DNA from 4 places in the Streptomyces sp. NPDC034084 genome. Region 4 is predicted to be linked to each of the others. Evidence: riboswitches for the same ligand, from Rfam matches in the RefSeq annotation. Region 4 holds a riboswitch; each other region holds the start of a gene.
The links. A riboswitch is a leader RNA that binds a small molecule or an ion and turns the genes downstream of it on or off. The one in region 4 is predicted to bind cobalamin.

Region 1 (4,016 bases), on a different contig from region 4:
CGGAACCAGTAGACGTACGCGAAGGCGCCGTAGAAGAACAGGCCCTCGATGCACGCCGCGAAGCAGATCAGGTTCAGCAGGAAACGGCGGCGGTCGGCGGCCGTCTCCAGCTTCTCGATCTTCTCGACGGAGTCCATCCACTTGAAGCAGAACTGCGCCTTCTCGCGGATGGAGGGGATGTTCTCGACGGCGTCGAACGCGGCGGCGCGGTCGGCCGGGTCGGGCAGGTAGGTGTCGAGCAGCGTCAGATAGAACTGGACGTGGACCGCCTCCTCGAAGAGCTGACGGCTCAGGTACAGCCGTGCCTCCGGGGAGTTGATGTGCTTGTAGAGCGTCAGGACCAGGTTGTTCGCCACGATCGAGTCGCCCGTCGCGAAGAACGCGACAAGCCGGCCGATCATGTGCTGCTCACCGGGGGTGAGCTTGGCGAGGTCGGCGACGTCCGAGTGGAGGTCGACCTCCTCCACGGTCCAGGTGTTCTTGATGGCGTCCCGGTAGCGCTCGTAGAAGTCCGGGTAGCGCATGGGCCGGAGCGTGAGCTCGAAGCCCGGGTCCAGGAGGTTCTTCGTTTCGTTGGAGCTCATCACTGGCAGGCCTCGCAGGACTCGGGGTTCTCAAGGGAGCAGGCGATCGCGTCCGCGTCGGGGGCCGCCTGCTGGACGGGGATCGGGGTGGCGGCGGCGGTCGACGCCTGGGCGGCGCGGGCGATCCGGGTCGCCGGGCGGGAGCGCAGGTAGTACGTCGTCTTGAGGCCCTGCCTCCAGGCGTACGCGTACATCGACGACAGCTTGCCGATGGTCGGCGTCTCCATGAACAGGTTCAGGGACTGCGACTGGTCCAGGAACGGCGTCCGGGCGGCGGCCATGTCGATGAGGCCGCGCTGCGGGATCTCCCAGGCCGTGCGGTACAGCTCGCGCACCTCGGCCGGGACCCAGGTGAAGCCGGCCACCGAGCCGTTGGACTCGCGCAGCGCCTCGCGGGTCTGCGCGTCCCACACGCCGAGCTTCTTGAGCTCGTCGACGAGGTACGAGTTGACCTGGAGGAACTCGCCGGACAGCGTCTCGCGCTTGAACAGGTTGGAGACCTGCGGCTCGATGCACTCGTAGACGCCCGCGATCGAGGCGATCGTCGCCGTCGGGGCGATGGCGAGGAGGAGGCTGTTGCGCATGCCGGTGGACGCGATGCGCTCGCGCAGGGCCGCCCACCGCTCCGGCCAGTTGAGCTCGACGTCGTAGTGGTCGGGGTGCAGGACGCCCCGGGCGGTGCGGGTCTTGTCCCAGGCGGGGAGCGGGCCGTTGCGCTCGGCGAGCCCGGCGGAGGCCTCGTACGCGGCGAGCATGATCCGCTCCGCGATACGGGTGGACAGGGCGCGCGCCTCGGGGGAGTCGAACGGCAGCCGCAGCTTGAAGAAGACGTCCTGGAGGCCCATCGCGCCGAGGCCGACGGGGCGCCACTTGGCGTTGGAGCGGCCCGCCTGCTCGGTCGGGTAGAAGTTGATGTCGACGACCCGGTCGAGGAAGGTGACGGCCGTGCGGACGGTCTCGTCCAGGCGCTCCCAGTCGATGTCCGAACCGGTGACGAAAGCGCCGAGGTTGACGGAGCCGAGGTTGCAGACGGCCGTCTCGCCGTCGTTCGTGACCTCGATGATCTCGGTGCAGAGGTTCGAGGAGTGGACGACGGTGCCGGGCTCGGCGGTCTGGTTGGCCGTACGGTTCGAGGCGTCCTTGAAGGTCATCCAGCCGTTGCCGGTCTGGGCCAGGGTCCGCATCATCCGGCCGTACAGGTCGCGGGCCGGCATCGTCTTGCGGGCCAGGCCCGCCGCCTCGGCCTTGCGGTAGGCGGCGTCGAACTCCTCGCCGTACAGGTCGACGAGCTCGGGCACGTCCGCCGGGGAGAACAGCGACCATTCGGCGTCGGCGTTGACGCGGCGCATGAACTCGTCCGGGATCCAGTGCGCGAGGTTCAGGTTGTGCGTACGGCGCTGGTCCTCGCCCGTGTTGTCGCGGAGCTCCAGGAACTCCTCGATGTCGGCGTGCCAGGTCTCCAGGTAGACCGCGGCGGCGCCCTTGCGGCGGCCGCCCTGGTTCACGGCGGCGACGGAGGCGTCGAGGGTCTTCAGGAACGGCACGATGCCGTTGGAGTGGCCGTTGGTGCCGCGGATCAGCGAACCGCGGGCGCGGATGCGGGAGTAGGAGAGGCCGATGCCACCCGCGTGCTTCGAGAGGCGCGCGACCTGGTGGTAGCGGTCGTAGATGGAGTCCAGCTCGTCCTGGGGGGAGTCCAGGAGGTAGCAGGAGGACATCTGCGGGTGGCGGGTGCCGGAGTTGAAGAGCGTGGGGGAGGACGGCAGGTAGTCCAGGCGGCTCATCAGGCCGTACAGCGCGGCCACTTCGTCGAGGGCGCGGACCGAGTCGTCCTCGGCCAGGCCGCAGGCCACGCGCAGCATGAAGTGCTGCGGGGTCTCGATCACCTTGCGGGTGATCGGGTGGCGGAGCAGGTAGCGCGAGTAGAGGGTGCGCAGACCGAAGTAGCCGAAGCGGTCGTCGCCGGCCGGGTCGACGGTCGCGTCGAGGCGTGCCGCGTGCAGCGTGACGAACTCTGCGGTGCGGTCGGCGATGAGGCCCTCGCGGTGCCCGACGGCGACGGAGGCCGAGAAGGAGACGGCGCCCTGGCCGGCGGCCTCGTCGGCGATGGTGAGGGTGAGGAGCCGGGCGGCGAGCCGGGAGTACGCCGGGTCGTCGGCGATCAGGCCGGCGGCCGCCTCGGTGGCCAGCTCGCGCAGCTCCGCCTCGTCCGACAGGGCGCTGCGGCCGCGGAGCGCGGCGGCGGCGACCTTGCCGGGGTCGGTGTCCGGGAGGTCGGCGGTGAGATCGGTCAGGGTCCGCAGGAGTACGGTCCCGGGGCCGTCGGTCTCGATCGCTGCGGCCGGATCGGCGGGCGCGATGGTCACGTGGGGCTCTCCCTCGCTCGGCTCGGGGCCGCGGGCGGGAGGCGGGCAGGCGGGCACCCGTACGCGCGGGTGCGCCGCGTCCACCGGCCCACTCCGCGAGGCCCGGACGTCTGTGGCACCCGGAACGGACGGACCGGGCGCGCTGTCGGCAGGTCTTCGGACTCACCGCGTACGAAACCGCACGAAGCACACCGTTGCGGGACAGTTCCGGATTCGCGCCGGATTTCCCTGCGTCGACAGCGAGGACGAGCATACATGTGGGGGGCGCCGCTCGTGGCACCCCCCACATGTTGTGTCGGGTCGGGGGCTACAGCTCCAGGGCGTACGTCCGCAGCGCATGGCCCGGGACGGGCTCCCAGTCCCGCTCGGGGGTGCGGACGAAGCCGAGCCGCTCGTAGATCCGGTGCGCCGAGACCATCAGGCCGTCCGTGGAGAGGACCAGGCGCGCGCACCCGGGGAGGGCCGCCGCCCGGTCCACGCAGGCGCGTACGAGGGCTTCCCCGATGCCCCTGCCGCGGGCTTCCGGCGCGACCACGAGCATCCGGAACTCGGCCTCGCCCGGGACGGCGATGTCCGCCCAGGGGGTGCCGCCGTGGGCGAAGGTGACGCCGCCGGTGATGCCGCCCTCCGGGCCGACGGCGACGAGCACCTCGCTCTCGCGCGCCCGCCGGGCCGTGTCGCGGAGCACGTCCAGGTAGAAGTCGTCCTCGCCGTGCAGCAGCAGCCCGTCGTTCAGGTAGGTCAGCCCGGTGAGGTCACCGAATTCCTCGTACTCCTCGGGCCGTACCGCCCTGATCGTGAAGTCCATGGGAGGCAGTCTGCCTTCCCCGGGGGACGCGAAGGGGCCCGGGATCTCCTGGCGGAGGTCCCGGGCCCCGGTCGTGCGCGGTGCCGGATCAGTGCGTCGGGGTGCCGACCTCCGGGAGCTCGGTGCGGACTCCGGCGTCGCCCGCGTCCGCCGTGTAGTCCTCGGGGGAGGTCTCGTCGACGCCCTCGGGGGCGTTGACGGCCTTGAGGACGAAGGTCAGGACGACGGTGACGACGACGTTGAGCACGAAGGCGGTGA
Region 2 (4,016 bases), on a different contig from region 4:
GGCCGTCCTCCTCGTCGATGCCGAGCCCGTGCGCGTACGGCAGGACACCGAACGTCCGGCGGCCGGTCAGTCCGTGCAGCATGTCGAGGCCCGGTTCGAGCAGTGTCACGTCACCCCGGAACTTGTTCACGAGATAGCCCGCGACGAGCGACTGGTCCTCCGGAGAGAGCAGGGCCGTCGTCCCGAAGAACTGGGCGAAGACCCCGCCCCGGTCGATGTCCCCGACGACGACCACGGGCAGCTTCGCGGCCCGTGCGATGCCCATGTTGACGATGTCCGTGCGCCGCAGGTTGATCTCGGCCGGACTGCCCGCCCCCTCGCAGATCACGGCGTCGTACGTGCCCCGGAGTTCCTCCAGACACGCCATCACCGGCTCGAACAAGGTCTGCTGCCGGCCCCCGTGATAGCCGCGGGCGCTCATCTCGCCCACCGGCTTGCCCATCAGCACCACCTGGCTGGAGCGGTCGCTGCCGGGCTTGAGCAGCACCGGGTTCATCAGGGCGGTCGGCTCGACCCGCGCCGCCTGCGCCTGCATGGCCTGCGCGCGGCCGATCTCGGCGCCCTCCCTGGTGACGAAGGAGTTCAGGGACATGTTCTGTCCCTTGAACGGCGCGACCTTGACGCCCTGCCGGACCAGCCAGCGACAGATGCCGGCCGTGACGACGCTCTTGCCCGCGTCGGACGTGGTCCCGGCGACGAGCAGCCCCCCACCCCTCATGCGTTCCTCCGCTTCAGTGCGCTCGCGATCATGCGGCCGCCGACGCAGGCGGCCAGGGTCAGTCCCGTGACCCGGCGGGAGAGCCGGACCGCGCGGTCGATGTCGGCGACCTCGACGGGCCGCCCCTCCCCGTTGAGGACGGGCCGGTGCTCGACCCGCCCGGCGTACGAGAGGGTCCCCCCGAGCCGTACGCCGAGGGCGCCCGCGAAGGAGGCCTCCACCGGCCCCGCGTTGGGGCTCGGATGCTTCGACGCGTCCGCCCGCCAGGCCCGTACGGCTCCGCGCGGGTTCCCGCCGGCGACCGTCGCGAGGGCGGCGGTCAGCCGGGCCCCGGGCCAGCCGGCCAGGTCGTCGAGGCGGGCCGAGGCCCAGCCGTACCTCCGGTACCGGGGGGACTTGTGGCCGACCATGGCGTCCAGGGTGTTGACGGCGCGGAAGCCGACGAGCCCCGGCACGCCCGCGACGGCGCCCCAGAAGAGGGCACCGACAACGGCGTCGGAGGTGTTCTCGGCGACGGACTCGACGACCGCGCGGGCCATCGCGGGACCGTCGAGGGAGTGCGGGTCGCGTCCGCACAGGTGCGGCAGCCGTTCCCGGGCGACCTCCAGGTCCCCCGCGGCGAGCGCTCCGCCGATGGCGCGGGCCTCGCGCCCCAGGGTCGTACCGCCGACGACGGCCCAGACGGCGGCGGCGGTGAGCGCGACGGATCCGGCGCGGCTGCCCCGTACCGCACGCGCGGCGAGGGCGCCCGCCGCGACGGTGCCACCCGCGCAGACGGCGGTGTGCAGGGCGCCCCAGCCGCGGTGGTCGCGCCACAGGGCCCGTTCGACCCGGCCGGCCGCGCGGCCGAAGGCGGCGACGGGGTGCCCTCGGCGGGGGTCGCCGACGAGCAGGTCGACGGCGAGGCCCGCGGCCGCGCCGTACGCGAAGACACCGGGGGCTCGGGAAAGTCTGGGGCTGCGGCCGGGCATGGCGCTGTGTCCTCACTCAGGGTCCGCGCCCTGGATCGACGTGACCGGCGGCGAGAGTTCCTGACTCCCGGACCCTTCGGATCCGGTCACAGTGGCGGGACCGCGCCGGATTCGCACCGGACTTCCTCTACTGCCTCCGTAATGGCCTCGGCAGTCCACCACGGCCCGAGAACAGCCGTCAACTCACCCTTGACCTGCACCGTGTCACTGTGCGAAGCACCACAGACACGGCGCCGGAAAGACGGCGGCCGGGCGGCCCGCACCCGAAGGTGCGGACCGCCCGGCCGAGGTACCGGGGACCGTCAGGCGACGATCAGGTAGATGCCGTACGCCACGGCCGTCAGGCACAGGGCGAAGCAGGCGTAGGCGCCGGTGCGGGCCAGGGCGGCGGAGCCCCCCTGGGCGGCGGCCTGTTCCTGCTTGGAGAGGCCGATGACACCGAGGGTGAAGAGGCCCACGAGGGCGACGGTCGCCACGAGGCTGACTCCGAAGACGGAGCCGAGGGCTGCCCAGTCGATCTTCATGCTTGGTTCCAGTTCCTTAGACCGCGGCGGCGGGGGCCGGGGGAGCGGCCGGGTCCGTGGGGACCGGCGCGGGGATGGTGGCCTTCAGGTCCTCGTCCGTGACGGCGGCGACGGAGCCGGCCGGCGGCGGGGTGACGGCCGCGATGGCGGTGGTGACGACGCCCGCGGGCTCGCCGTCGCCGTCGAGGTCGTCGGCCGTGACGTTGTGCTGGTCGACCGGCTTGCGGCGGGAGAGCGTCCAGATGACGCCCGAGCCGGCGACGAGCAGGACCGCGACGGCCACGATGCCCCAGGGGCCCTGTTGGGTGAGGAACTCGGCACCGGCGCCGACCAGGCCGGCGGCGGGCAGCGTCAGACCCCAGGCGACGAACATCCGGGTCGCGGTCGACCAGCGGACGACACCGCCCTTGCGGCCGAGACCGGCACCCATCACGGCACCCGAGCAGGACTGGGTGGTGGAGAGGGAGAAGCCGAGGTGCGAGGAGGCGAGGATGACCGTGGCGGCGCTGGTCTGGGCGGCGAAGCCCTGCTGCGGCCGGAGGTCGGTGAGGCCCTTGCCCATGGTGCGGATGATGCGCCAGCCGCCGAGGTAGGTGCCGAGCGCGATCGCCAGACCGGCCGAGACGATGACCCACATCGGGGGGTTCGAGCCGGGGGCGAGGACGCCGCCGGTGACCAGGGCGAGGGTGATGATGCCCATCGTCTTCTGGGCGTCGTTGGTGCCGTGGGCGAGGGAGACGAGACCGGCGGAGGCGATCTGGCCGACCCGGTAGCCCTTGGCGGTGTGCTTCTCGTCGGTCTTCGCGCCCAGCTTGTACGTGAGCCTCGTGGCGAGCATCGCGGCGAGACCCGCGACGATCGGCGCGGCGACGGCCGGGATGAGGACCTTGGTGACGATCGTCGGCGCGTTCACGGCGGACCAGCCGGCCGACATGACCGCGGCGCCGATGAGGCCGCCGAAGAGGGCGTGCGACGAGCTGGACGGCAGCCCGAGCAGCCAGGTCAGCAGGTTCCACAGGATGGCGCCCACGAGCGCCGCGAAGATCACTTCTGTACGAATGCCCTCTTCGTTGATGATCCCGCCGGAGATCGTCTTGGCGACCTCCACGGACAGGAACGCGCCGACGAGGTTGAGCACGGCGGACATGGCCACCGCCGTCTTGGGCTTGAGTGCACCGGTCGAGATGGTCGTGGCCATCGCGTTGGCGGTGTCGTGGAAACCGTTCGTGAAATCGAACACGAGAGCTGTCACGACCACAATGGCGAGCAGCAGCGTGATGTGTTCCATTTACCCAGGCAATCGTTTGACGTCAGTGGCTCGTCGAACGTAAGCAACCTGGGTGAACGGAAGATGAACTGGGGCGGGCGGCGTGGTGTCCCTATCCGGTGTCAAGAGATTCCGCTTCTGGCCGTCGAGCCTCCCCTGTCCACGATGCGGTCACCCGACGACCGCCGCGAGCCCCGTCCTCCCGGGGTCCGGCCGCCCCGCCCCGACCCCGTCCCCGCCCGCCGGGTCCGCTCCCTGGACAGGACCGTCCGACCGGGCGACCCCGCCGAGGAGACCCACGTCACTCCCCGGAGCTGTGCTCCGGTCTCGGTCCGGCCGGACCGTCCGGTGGCAGAGCCGCCCCGCCCTGGCCGACACTGGTGGGCGTGCGCCCGGCTACAGCGACGGCAGCGGCCGTCACCACCCTGATCGGTGTCGGCGCGGCCGCGATCGCGGCCGGCCGGTACGCCAGCGACGTCGCCCTCAAGGCCTCGTCCGGAAGACCCCTGCCCGGAGACCCCGGACTCACCGTGCAC
Region 3 (4,016 bases), on a different contig from region 4:
TCCGTGGTCTCCACCGTGAGCGGGTACATCAGCCGCTCCTCGACGTGGTCCTCGCGGATGTGCTCGGCGGCGATGGAGCGGGCTATCGAGCGGCCGTGCCGGGCGGAGTGGTAGGCGATGACGTCGGCCTCGGCGATCGCCTTCACGGCGGCGACGGTCATCAGGTTCGGATCGCCGGGCCCGAGCCCGACCCCGTACAGCTTTCCGGTCACTTCTGGATCTCCGCTTCGTGGGCGAGGGCGTTGATCGCGGCGGCCGTCATCGCGCTGCCGCCGCGCCGGCCCCGTACGACCAGGTACTCGAGGCCGAGGGCGTTCTCGGCCAGCGCGTCCTTGGACTCGGCGGCGCCGATGAAGCCCACCGGTATGCCGAGGACGGCGGCGGGCTTCCCGGCGCCCTTCGCGACCATCTCCAGGAGGTGGAAGAGGGCGGTCGGCGCGTTGCCGATGGCGACGACGGAGCCTTCGAGGCGGTCCCGCCACAGTTCGAGGGCGGCGGCGGAGCGGGTGGTGCCGAGTTCGGCGGCGAGGCCCGGCACGGCCGGGTCGGAGAGCGCGCAGAGCACCTCGTTGTCGGCGGGCAGCCGCTTGCGGGTGACACCGCTGGCGACCATCTGCGCGTCGCAGAGGACGGGCGCACCGGCCTCCAGGGCCGCGCGGGCGGCCGCGACGACCCGGGGCGAGTACGCGATGTCCTGCACGAGGTCGGTCATGCCGCAGGCGTGGATCATCCGGACCGCCACCTGGGCGACGTCGGCGGGCAGGGCCGCCAGGTCCGCCTCGGCGCGGATCGTGGCAAAGGACCGGCGGTAGATCTCCGTCCCGTCCTTCTCGTAGTCGAACATCCTGGTGCTCTCGCTCATCTCGTCGTGCGGGCCGTGGTCACTGCTTCGGGCAGGGAGGTACGGGGGGTGGGGACGCCGTCCACCAGGTAGGTGTCGTCGCCGGTGGCGAGGACGTCGACCCAGGTGCCGTGCGGGTGCCCGCAGCGGCGCTCGCACCCGGAGTAGTGGACGGGCAGGCCCCCCCGGCGGACGAGGCCGGCGTCCGTCCGTACGTCGGCGAGGGACTTGGCGCAGCCGGGCCGCCCGGTGCAGGCGCTGACCCCGACCGAGGGCACGTCGGGCCGGGTGACCAGGCCGTACGTCTCCAGGTCGGGCAGCCGGTCGGCGCGGGCCCCGACGACGACCACCCCGCGCCAGGGCGTGAGCCGCAGCTCGCCGGCCCCGTCGGCCAGGGCCCGCAGCTGCGCGGCGGTGAGCCGGCCGAGCGGGGCGAGGACGTGCAGGGCGCCGTCGCCGAGCGGGCCGGGCGCGGGCGGCGGGGACGCGGGCAGCGGCGGTGCGGGTACGGGCTCCGCCGTGATCCCGGCCCGCGCGAGGGTCGCGGCCCAGTCCGGTACGTGCTCGTCGGGCAGCTCGTGCGGCCGCCAGGCCCCGTTCCCGGCGGCCCCGGCCGCGTCGAGGAACGCGAGGGCCACGGCGAGGGCGGCGGGCACGGCATCGGCGGCGGCGAGGCGGAAGGACCGGGCGCCGAGCCCCAGCAGGACGGAGCCGTCCCGTCCTGCGACCAAGCTCACATCTCCGCCGAGCCCGGCGACGTCCCCGCGTCCGTCGTCCAGGACGAACAGGAACCGGCCCGAAAGGGACGCGGCCCGGGGTTCCGCGCACAGGGCGGTGTCCAGGGCGCGCGCCCACAACTGCACGTCCGCGTAACCGAGTCCGTCGAGTCCCGCGCCGGGCGAGGCCACGATGTTGCGGACGCGCTCGTGGGTGGGGGAGGGCAGCAGCCCCGCGCCGGCCAGGAGCGCCGCGAGCTCCGCACCGCAGCTCTCGCCGAGGCCGCGCAGCTCCGCGTTCCCCCGCGAGGTGATGCTGATCCGTCCGTCGCCGAGCGACTCGGAGGCGCGGGCCAGAACCTCGGCCTGATGCGTCGTCAGTCGCCCTGCGGGCAGGCGCAGTCGGGCCAGGCGGCCGTCGTCGGCGGGGTGCAGGCGCAGCGCCCCGGGGCAGGCGTCGCCACGGTCCCGTATACGAGCTTCGCCCGGTTCGGGCGTCGGGGGTGGGGTGGGCGGCATGGCGGCGAGCATACCGACGGGGAACCGGGCGGCCACCGAGTGTGATCCGGTCGACCCTCCGGGCCCCTCCGCCCGGGGACGGCACGATCTAGGATGCAGAGCGGCATGGGGTCCCAGGACCCCGGGGAGGAAGCCCGGTGAGAATCCGGCGCGGTCCCGCCACTGTGAGCCCGAGCCGGCGACGGCGCGGGTGAGTCAGGAACTCCTGCCGTCCATACGACCACCCGGGGCGCGGACAACCCCGAGGAAGGGCCTGAGCCCACCATGCTCCTGCTGCTGTCGCACTCCGACACCGACCTGCTCAGCGCCCGCGCGGCCGGGGGTCCGGTGGAGTACCGCTTCGCCAACCCCTCCCGGCTCCCGCTCGCCGACCTCCCCGCCCTGCTCGACGGCGCCGACCTGGTCGTCGTCCGCCTCCTCGGCGGGGTCCGCTCCTGGCAGGAGGGCCTGGACACGGTCCTCGCCGCCGGAAAGCCGGTCGTCGTGCTCAGCGGCGAACAGGCCCCCGACGCCCAGCTGATGGAGACCTCCACCGTCCCCATCGGCGTCGCCACCGAGGCGCACGCCTACCTGGCGCACGGCGGCCCGGCCAACCTGGAGCAGCTGGCCCGCTTCCTCTCCGACACCGTCCTGCTCACCGGCCACGGCTTCGAGGCCCCGGCCGCCGCGCCCACCTGGGGCCCGCTGGAGCGGACCGTACGGAACGAGACCGGCCCGACCGTCGCCGTGCTCTACTACCGCGCCCACCACATGAGCGGGAACACCGCCTTCGTCGACGCCCTCTGCGGGGCGATCGAGGACGCCGGCGCGCGGGCCCTCCCGCTGTACGTGGCGTCCCTGCGCGCCCCCGAGGCTGAGCTGATCTCCGTACTGGAGGGGGCCGACGCGATCGTCACCACCGTCCTCGCGGCCGGCGGCACCAAGCCGGCCGAGGCGCAGGCCGGCGGCGACGAGGAGGCCTGGGACGCGGGCGCGCTCGCCGCGCTCGACGTGCCGATCCTCCAGGCGCTGTGCCTGACGGGCTCGCGATCGGCGTGGGAGGAGAACGACGAGGGTCTCTCCCCGCTGGACGCCGCCAGCCAGGTCGCCGTCCCGGAGTTCGACGGCCGGCTCATCACCGTCCCGTTCTCCTTCAAGGAGATCGACGCCGACGGTCTGCCCGCGTACGTCGCGGACGCCGAGCGCGCGGCCCGCGTCGCCGGGATCGCCGTCCGGCACGCCCGGCTCCGCCACATCCCGAACGCCGAGAAGAAGCTGGCGCTCGTCCTCTCCGCGTACCCGACGAAGCACTCCCGCATCGGCAACGCGGTCGGCCTCGACACCCCCGCCTCCGCCGTCTCCCTGCTCCGCCGTCTCATCGCCGAGGGCTACGACTTCGGCCCCGTCGAGGACCTCCCCGGCCTCGTCTCCGGCGACGGCGACGAGCTGATCTACGCCCTCATCGAGGCCGGCGGCCACGACCAGGACTGGCTGACCGAGGAGCAGCTCGCGAAGAACCCGGTCCGCATCCCGGCCGCCGACTACAAGCGCTGGTACGCGACCCTCCCCGAGGAGCTGCGGACGCACGTCGAGGAGCACTGGGGCCCGGCGCCCGGCGAGATGTTCCTGGACCGCTCCCGCAACCCGGAGGGCGACATCGTCCTCGCCGCCCTGCGGCGCGGGAACCTGCTGATCCTCATCCAGCCGCCGCGCGGCTTCGGCGAGAACCCGATCGCGATCTACCACGACCCCGATCTCCCGCCCTCCCACCATTACCTGGCCGCCTACCGCTGGATCGCCGCGAGCGCCGAGGACGGCGGCTTCGGCGCCGACGCCATGGTCCACCTGGGCAAGCACGGCAACCTGGAGTGGCTGCCCGGCAAGAACGCCGGCCTGTCCGCCGCCTGCGGCCCGGACGCGGCCCTCGGCGACATCCCGCTGATCTACCCGTTCCTCGTCAA
Region 4 (4,016 bases):
GGAGGAGTTCGCGCGGTTCCTGGGCGAGGGCGCGGGCGATCTGCACGCGCTGGCGTTCGCCGCCGGAGAGGGTGCGCCAGGGCTGCCGGGCGCGGTCGGTGAGCCCTGTCCGGGCGAGGGCCGTGCGGACGGCGGCCTCGTCCGCAGCCGATGGCGGGGCCCAGGCCCTGCGGTGCGGGACGCGGCCGAGGCGTACGACGTCGGCGACCGTCAGGTCGGTCTGGGTGTCGGCCTGCTGCTCCACCGTGGCGAGGCGCCGGGCGACCGTGCGCCGGCCGAGCCCGCCGAGCGGGTCGCCGTCGAGGGTGACGACCCCGGAGTCGGGGGTGAGGACGCCGGCGAGGAGGCGGAGGAGGGTGGACTTGCCCGACCCGTTGGGCCCGAGCAGGCCGGTGACGGTGCCGGGGGCGAGCGTGAGGCTGACGCCGTCGAGGACGAGGGTGCCGCCGGCCGTGCGCGAGACCCGCTCGGCGCGGAGGCCGGCGCGCGTGCCCGCGTCGGCGCCCGTGTCCGCGACCCTGCCGGCGGTGGCGGTCATCGGGTGCTCCTGGTGCGGTACAGGACGAGGACGAAGGCCGGTACGCCGATCAGCGAGGTCACCACGCCCACCGGCACCTCCTGCGGGTCGAGGACCGTGCGGGCGAGGGTGTCGGCCCAGACGAGGAACACCGCCCCGGCCAGGGCGGTGACCGGCAGGAGGCGGACGTGGCCGGGTCCCGCGAGGGCGCGGGCGGCGTGCGGCAGGACGAGCCCGACGAAGCCGATCGCTCCGGCGGCCGAGACCAGGGCGGCCGTCAGGAGGGCGGTGACGCAGAGCAGGACGAGCCGGGTCCGCGCCACGGCGACGCCGAGCGCGGAGGCGGCCTCCTCCCCGAACGCGAAGGCGTCCAGGGTCCTTCCGTACCCGCCGCAGATCAGCAGGGCCGCCGCGAGGACGGCGAGGCACACCCACACCTCGCTCCAGCCCGCCCCGGAGAGCGAGCCGAGCAGCCAGAAGAGCACGCCCCGGGTCGTCTCGGCGTCGGCGGCGGTCATCACGACGAAGGAGGTGAGGGCGGAGAAGAGCTGCATCGCGGCGACGCCCGCGAGCACCACCCGGTCCGTCGAGCCGCCGAGGGTGTGGCTGAGCAGCAGGACCAGCGCGAAGGAGACCACCGCCCCCAGGAACGCCCCGCCGGTGACGGAGAGGACGCCTCCGCCGACGCCGAGGACGACGACCGCGACGGCGCCGGTCGAGGCGCCGGAGGAGACGCCCAGGACGAAGGGGTCGGCGAGCGGGTTGCGCAGGAGCGACTGCATCACCGCACCGCAGACGGCGAGTCCGGCGCCGCAGACGGCGGCGAGGAGGGTACGGGGCAGTCGCAGGTCCCAGACGATCCCGTCGCGGATCGGCGAGAGGTCCGAGGCGCCGCCGCCGAGGTGGGCGGCGACCACGGACCCGACCTCGCCGACCCCGAGGTCCGCCGGGCCGATGGTGATGGCCACGGCCACCGACAGACAGAGGAGCGCGAGCCCGGCCGCCGCCCACAGCAGCACCGTGACACCGGCGCGTACCACCACCTCGCGGGACGCGCCCTCACCTGCCGTCACTTCGCGAGACCGTACGCGCGGAGCGCGGCCGCCACCTTCTCGACGCCCTCGACGGTACGGAGGGTGGGGTTCATCGCCTGGCCGCTGAGCAGGACGTACCGCTTGCGCCGTACCGCCGTCATGTTCCGGGTGACGGGGTCGGACTCCAGGAACTCGATCTTCTTCGCGGCACTCTCGGCCGACTGCGAGCGGCGGGTCAGATCGCCGAGCACGAGGACGTCGGGGTCGCGGTCCGCGACGGTCTCCCAGTTGATCTGGGGCCACTCCTCACGGGTGTCGTCGAAGACGTTCTTCACCCCGAGCGCGTGGCTGACGATCCCGGGCGCACCGCAACAGCCGGCCATGTACGGCGACTTGGAGTCCGAGAACCAGTAGAGGACGGTGGCGCCCGTGACGTCGGCCGCCGCCGTGGCCTTCGCCACCCGGGCCTTGAGCCCGGCGACGAGCTTCTCGCCCCGCTCGGGGACCGCGAACACCCGGGCCAGGTCTCGGATCTCGCCGTAGACCGTGTCCATGGTGAGGGGCCGGGTGCGGACGCCGTCGCCGTCACCGCCGTTGTCCTTGCCGACGCAGTCGGTGGGCGAGAGGTAGGTGGGGACGCCGAGCTGCTCGAAGCGCTCGCGGGGCGCCACCCCGCCCTTGCCGAGGGTGTACGCGAAGGAGGCGGCCGCGAAGTCGGGTTCGGCGTCGAGGACCTTCTCGAAGGAGGGGTAGCGGTCGGCGAGGCGGGGCACCTTCGCGTTCTCCTTCTCCAGGCCCTTGAGCACCGGGTCCGTCCAGGTGGCGGTGCCCACCATGCGGTCGGCGAGGCCGAGGGAGAGCATGATCTCCGCCGCTCCCTGGTCGAGGGCGACGGCCCGTCGCGGGGCGCGGTCGACCCGGACCGGCCGTCCGCAGTCGTCGTCGAGGATCACCGGGAAGCCGGACTCCGGGGACCCGGCCCGGGCGGCCGCGCCCTTCCCCGGCGCGTCGGCGGGCCCACCGCCGCAGCCGGTCGCCGTCGTGGTGAGGAGCAGGGCGCCGGCCAGGGTGAGCACGGCGGAGCGGACGGGGTGTGCGAGCGGCACGGGAACTTCCTCTGCGGCCACGGCTCATACGCGGAGCCTGTCGTACGGTCCTCCCCGGACGACGGCGTGCCGCCGGGGCCGCCAGCAGGTCTTCGGACTCGGGGTCAGCCGGACGGAGCGCCTTCCCGGGCCCGTCGTGCCGCCCAGTGGCCGATGCTCCGCCCGTCGCCCTCACCGCTGCGCGTCAGTTCCGGTCTCCCACCGGATTCCCTGACCCGTGGACGTACCCGTTCAGGTGCGTACAAAGGTGCGACTGGCCTCGGCACAGTACCACCGGGCGCCGGCCGCGCCCCGGGGCCCGGCCGGTGTCAGAGACGCAGTTCCTTCGCCTCGAAGCGGCCCTCGCCGAGGACCAGGACGAAGGAGATCTGCTGGCCCTCGGAGACCGTTCGCTCCTCGCCCTCGATGTCCTCGGCGCTGAAGTACACCTGTTCCTCGGAGCCCACGGGGACGACGAAGCCGTACCCGCCGAGACGATTGAAGGAATGCACGAACCCTGTGCTTCTGCCGTCCACCGCGACCTCCTCGTCGTCACCGGCGACGCGGTCGAGGGTGCCCGGCGCCGGGCGGCGGCCGTGTCCGCGTCTCAGGGGAGATGTACCCCTTCCGGGCACCCTTCGCCACCGGCGTCCCGCGGAGGTACTCGGCGGGGGGCGAACCACTCCCGACGATCTCGTAGAATATTCAACAGAGGCCTGCTGTCGGAGATCCCCCGTGTCCGACAGCGGGCCTCGCCCTTTTCCTCACGGGTCGGGCGCGGCCGCCCTGGTAAGCGATCCGCCGTGAACCTGCCGGGGCGCCGCACCGACTCCTCGGCCTGCCGGAGCGCGCGGTCGAGGCCCGACGCCGGCGCACCGAGGCGCGGCCTCCGCTCGTACAATACCGAGCAGTCGGTTTACAGTCGTGGAGCCATCGGTGACCAAACAAGAGCGGGCTGCACGCACCCGTGACGCGCTGATCAGGTCGGCGGCCGGGGAGTTCGACCGGCACGGTTACGCCCTGGCCACGCTGTCCGCCATCAGCTCGGGAGCGGGCGTGAGCCCCGGCGCGCTCCACTTCCACTTCGAGAACAAGGCGGCCGTCGCCGGCGCCGTCGAGGACGAGGCCCGCAGCACCCTGCGCCGGGCCGCCCGCCTCGTGTACGGACAGGTGTCGAACGCCCTGCAGAACCTCGTCGACACCTCGCACGCGCTGGCCCGACTGGTCCGCGAGGACGTCGTCGTCCGCGCCGGATTCCGGCTCAGCTGCGCCGGTGACTCCCGTACGGATCTCACTCTGCGCCAGGAGTGGCAGAGCTGTGTGCAGCAGCGGCTCGCGGAGGCGGCCGACGAGGGACTGCTCGCCGTCGGTGCCGGGCGC

Region 1: it holds a riboswitch for cobalamin, as region 4 does, so the genes downstream of both, ACZ51I_RS16345 (ribonucleoside-diphosphate reductase subunit alpha) here and ACZ51I_RS10920 (ABC transporter substrate-binding protein) in region 4, are expected to answer to the same signal.
Region 2: it holds a riboswitch for cobalamin, as region 4 does, so the genes downstream of both, ACZ51I_RS00310 (cobalamin biosynthesis protein) here and ACZ51I_RS10920 (ABC transporter substrate-binding protein) in region 4, are expected to answer to the same signal.
Region 3: it holds a riboswitch for cobalamin, as region 4 does, so the genes downstream of both, cobN (cobaltochelatase subunit CobN) here and ACZ51I_RS10920 (ABC transporter substrate-binding protein) in region 4, are expected to answer to the same signal.

What each region holds. Positions count from the first base shown of each region.
Region 1 is NZ_JBVISK010000004.1:261,926-265,941, forward strand. It holds gene ACZ51I_RS16340 (ribonucleotide-diphosphate reductase subunit beta) at 1-584, opposite strand, end outside; gene ACZ51I_RS16345 (ribonucleoside-diphosphate reductase subunit alpha) at 584-2,950, opposite strand; cobalamin riboswitch at 3,081-3,203, opposite strand; gene ACZ51I_RS16350 (GNAT family N-acetyltransferase) at 3,258-3,758, opposite strand; gene mctP (monocarboxylate uptake permease MctP) at 3,847-4,016, opposite strand, start outside.
Region 2 is NZ_JBVISK010000001.1:55,037-59,052, reverse strand. It holds gene ACZ51I_RS00315 (cobyric acid synthase) at 1-718, opposite strand, end outside; gene ACZ51I_RS00310 (cobalamin biosynthesis protein) at 715-1,689, opposite strand; cobalamin riboswitch at 1,725-1,864, opposite strand; gene ACZ51I_RS00305 (hypothetical protein) at 1,992-2,213, opposite strand; gene ACZ51I_RS00300 (inorganic phosphate transporter) at 2,230-3,501, opposite strand; gene ACZ51I_RS00295 (alpha/beta hydrolase) at 3,867-4,016, shown strand, end outside.
Region 3 is NZ_JBVISK010000005.1:403,699-407,714, forward strand. It holds gene ACZ51I_RS20335 (precorrin-2 C(20)-methyltransferase) at 1-212, opposite strand, end outside; gene ACZ51I_RS20340 (precorrin-8X methylmutase) at 209-862, opposite strand; gene ACZ51I_RS20345 (cobalamin biosynthesis protein CobG) at 859-2,088, opposite strand; cobalamin riboswitch at 2,164-2,300, shown strand; gene cobN (cobaltochelatase subunit CobN) at 2,341-4,016, shown strand, end outside.
Region 4 is NZ_JBVISK010000002.1:1,198,124-1,202,139, forward strand. It holds gene ACZ51I_RS10910 (ABC transporter ATP-binding protein) at 1-538, opposite strand, end outside; gene ACZ51I_RS10915 (FecCD family ABC transporter permease) at 535-1,590, opposite strand; gene ACZ51I_RS10920 (ABC transporter substrate-binding protein) at 1,587-2,657, opposite strand; cobalamin riboswitch at 2,738-2,915, opposite strand; gene ACZ51I_RS10925 (cold shock domain-containing protein) at 2,966-3,148, opposite strand; gene ACZ51I_RS10930 (ScbR family autoregulator-binding transcription factor) at 3,573-4,016, shown strand, end outside.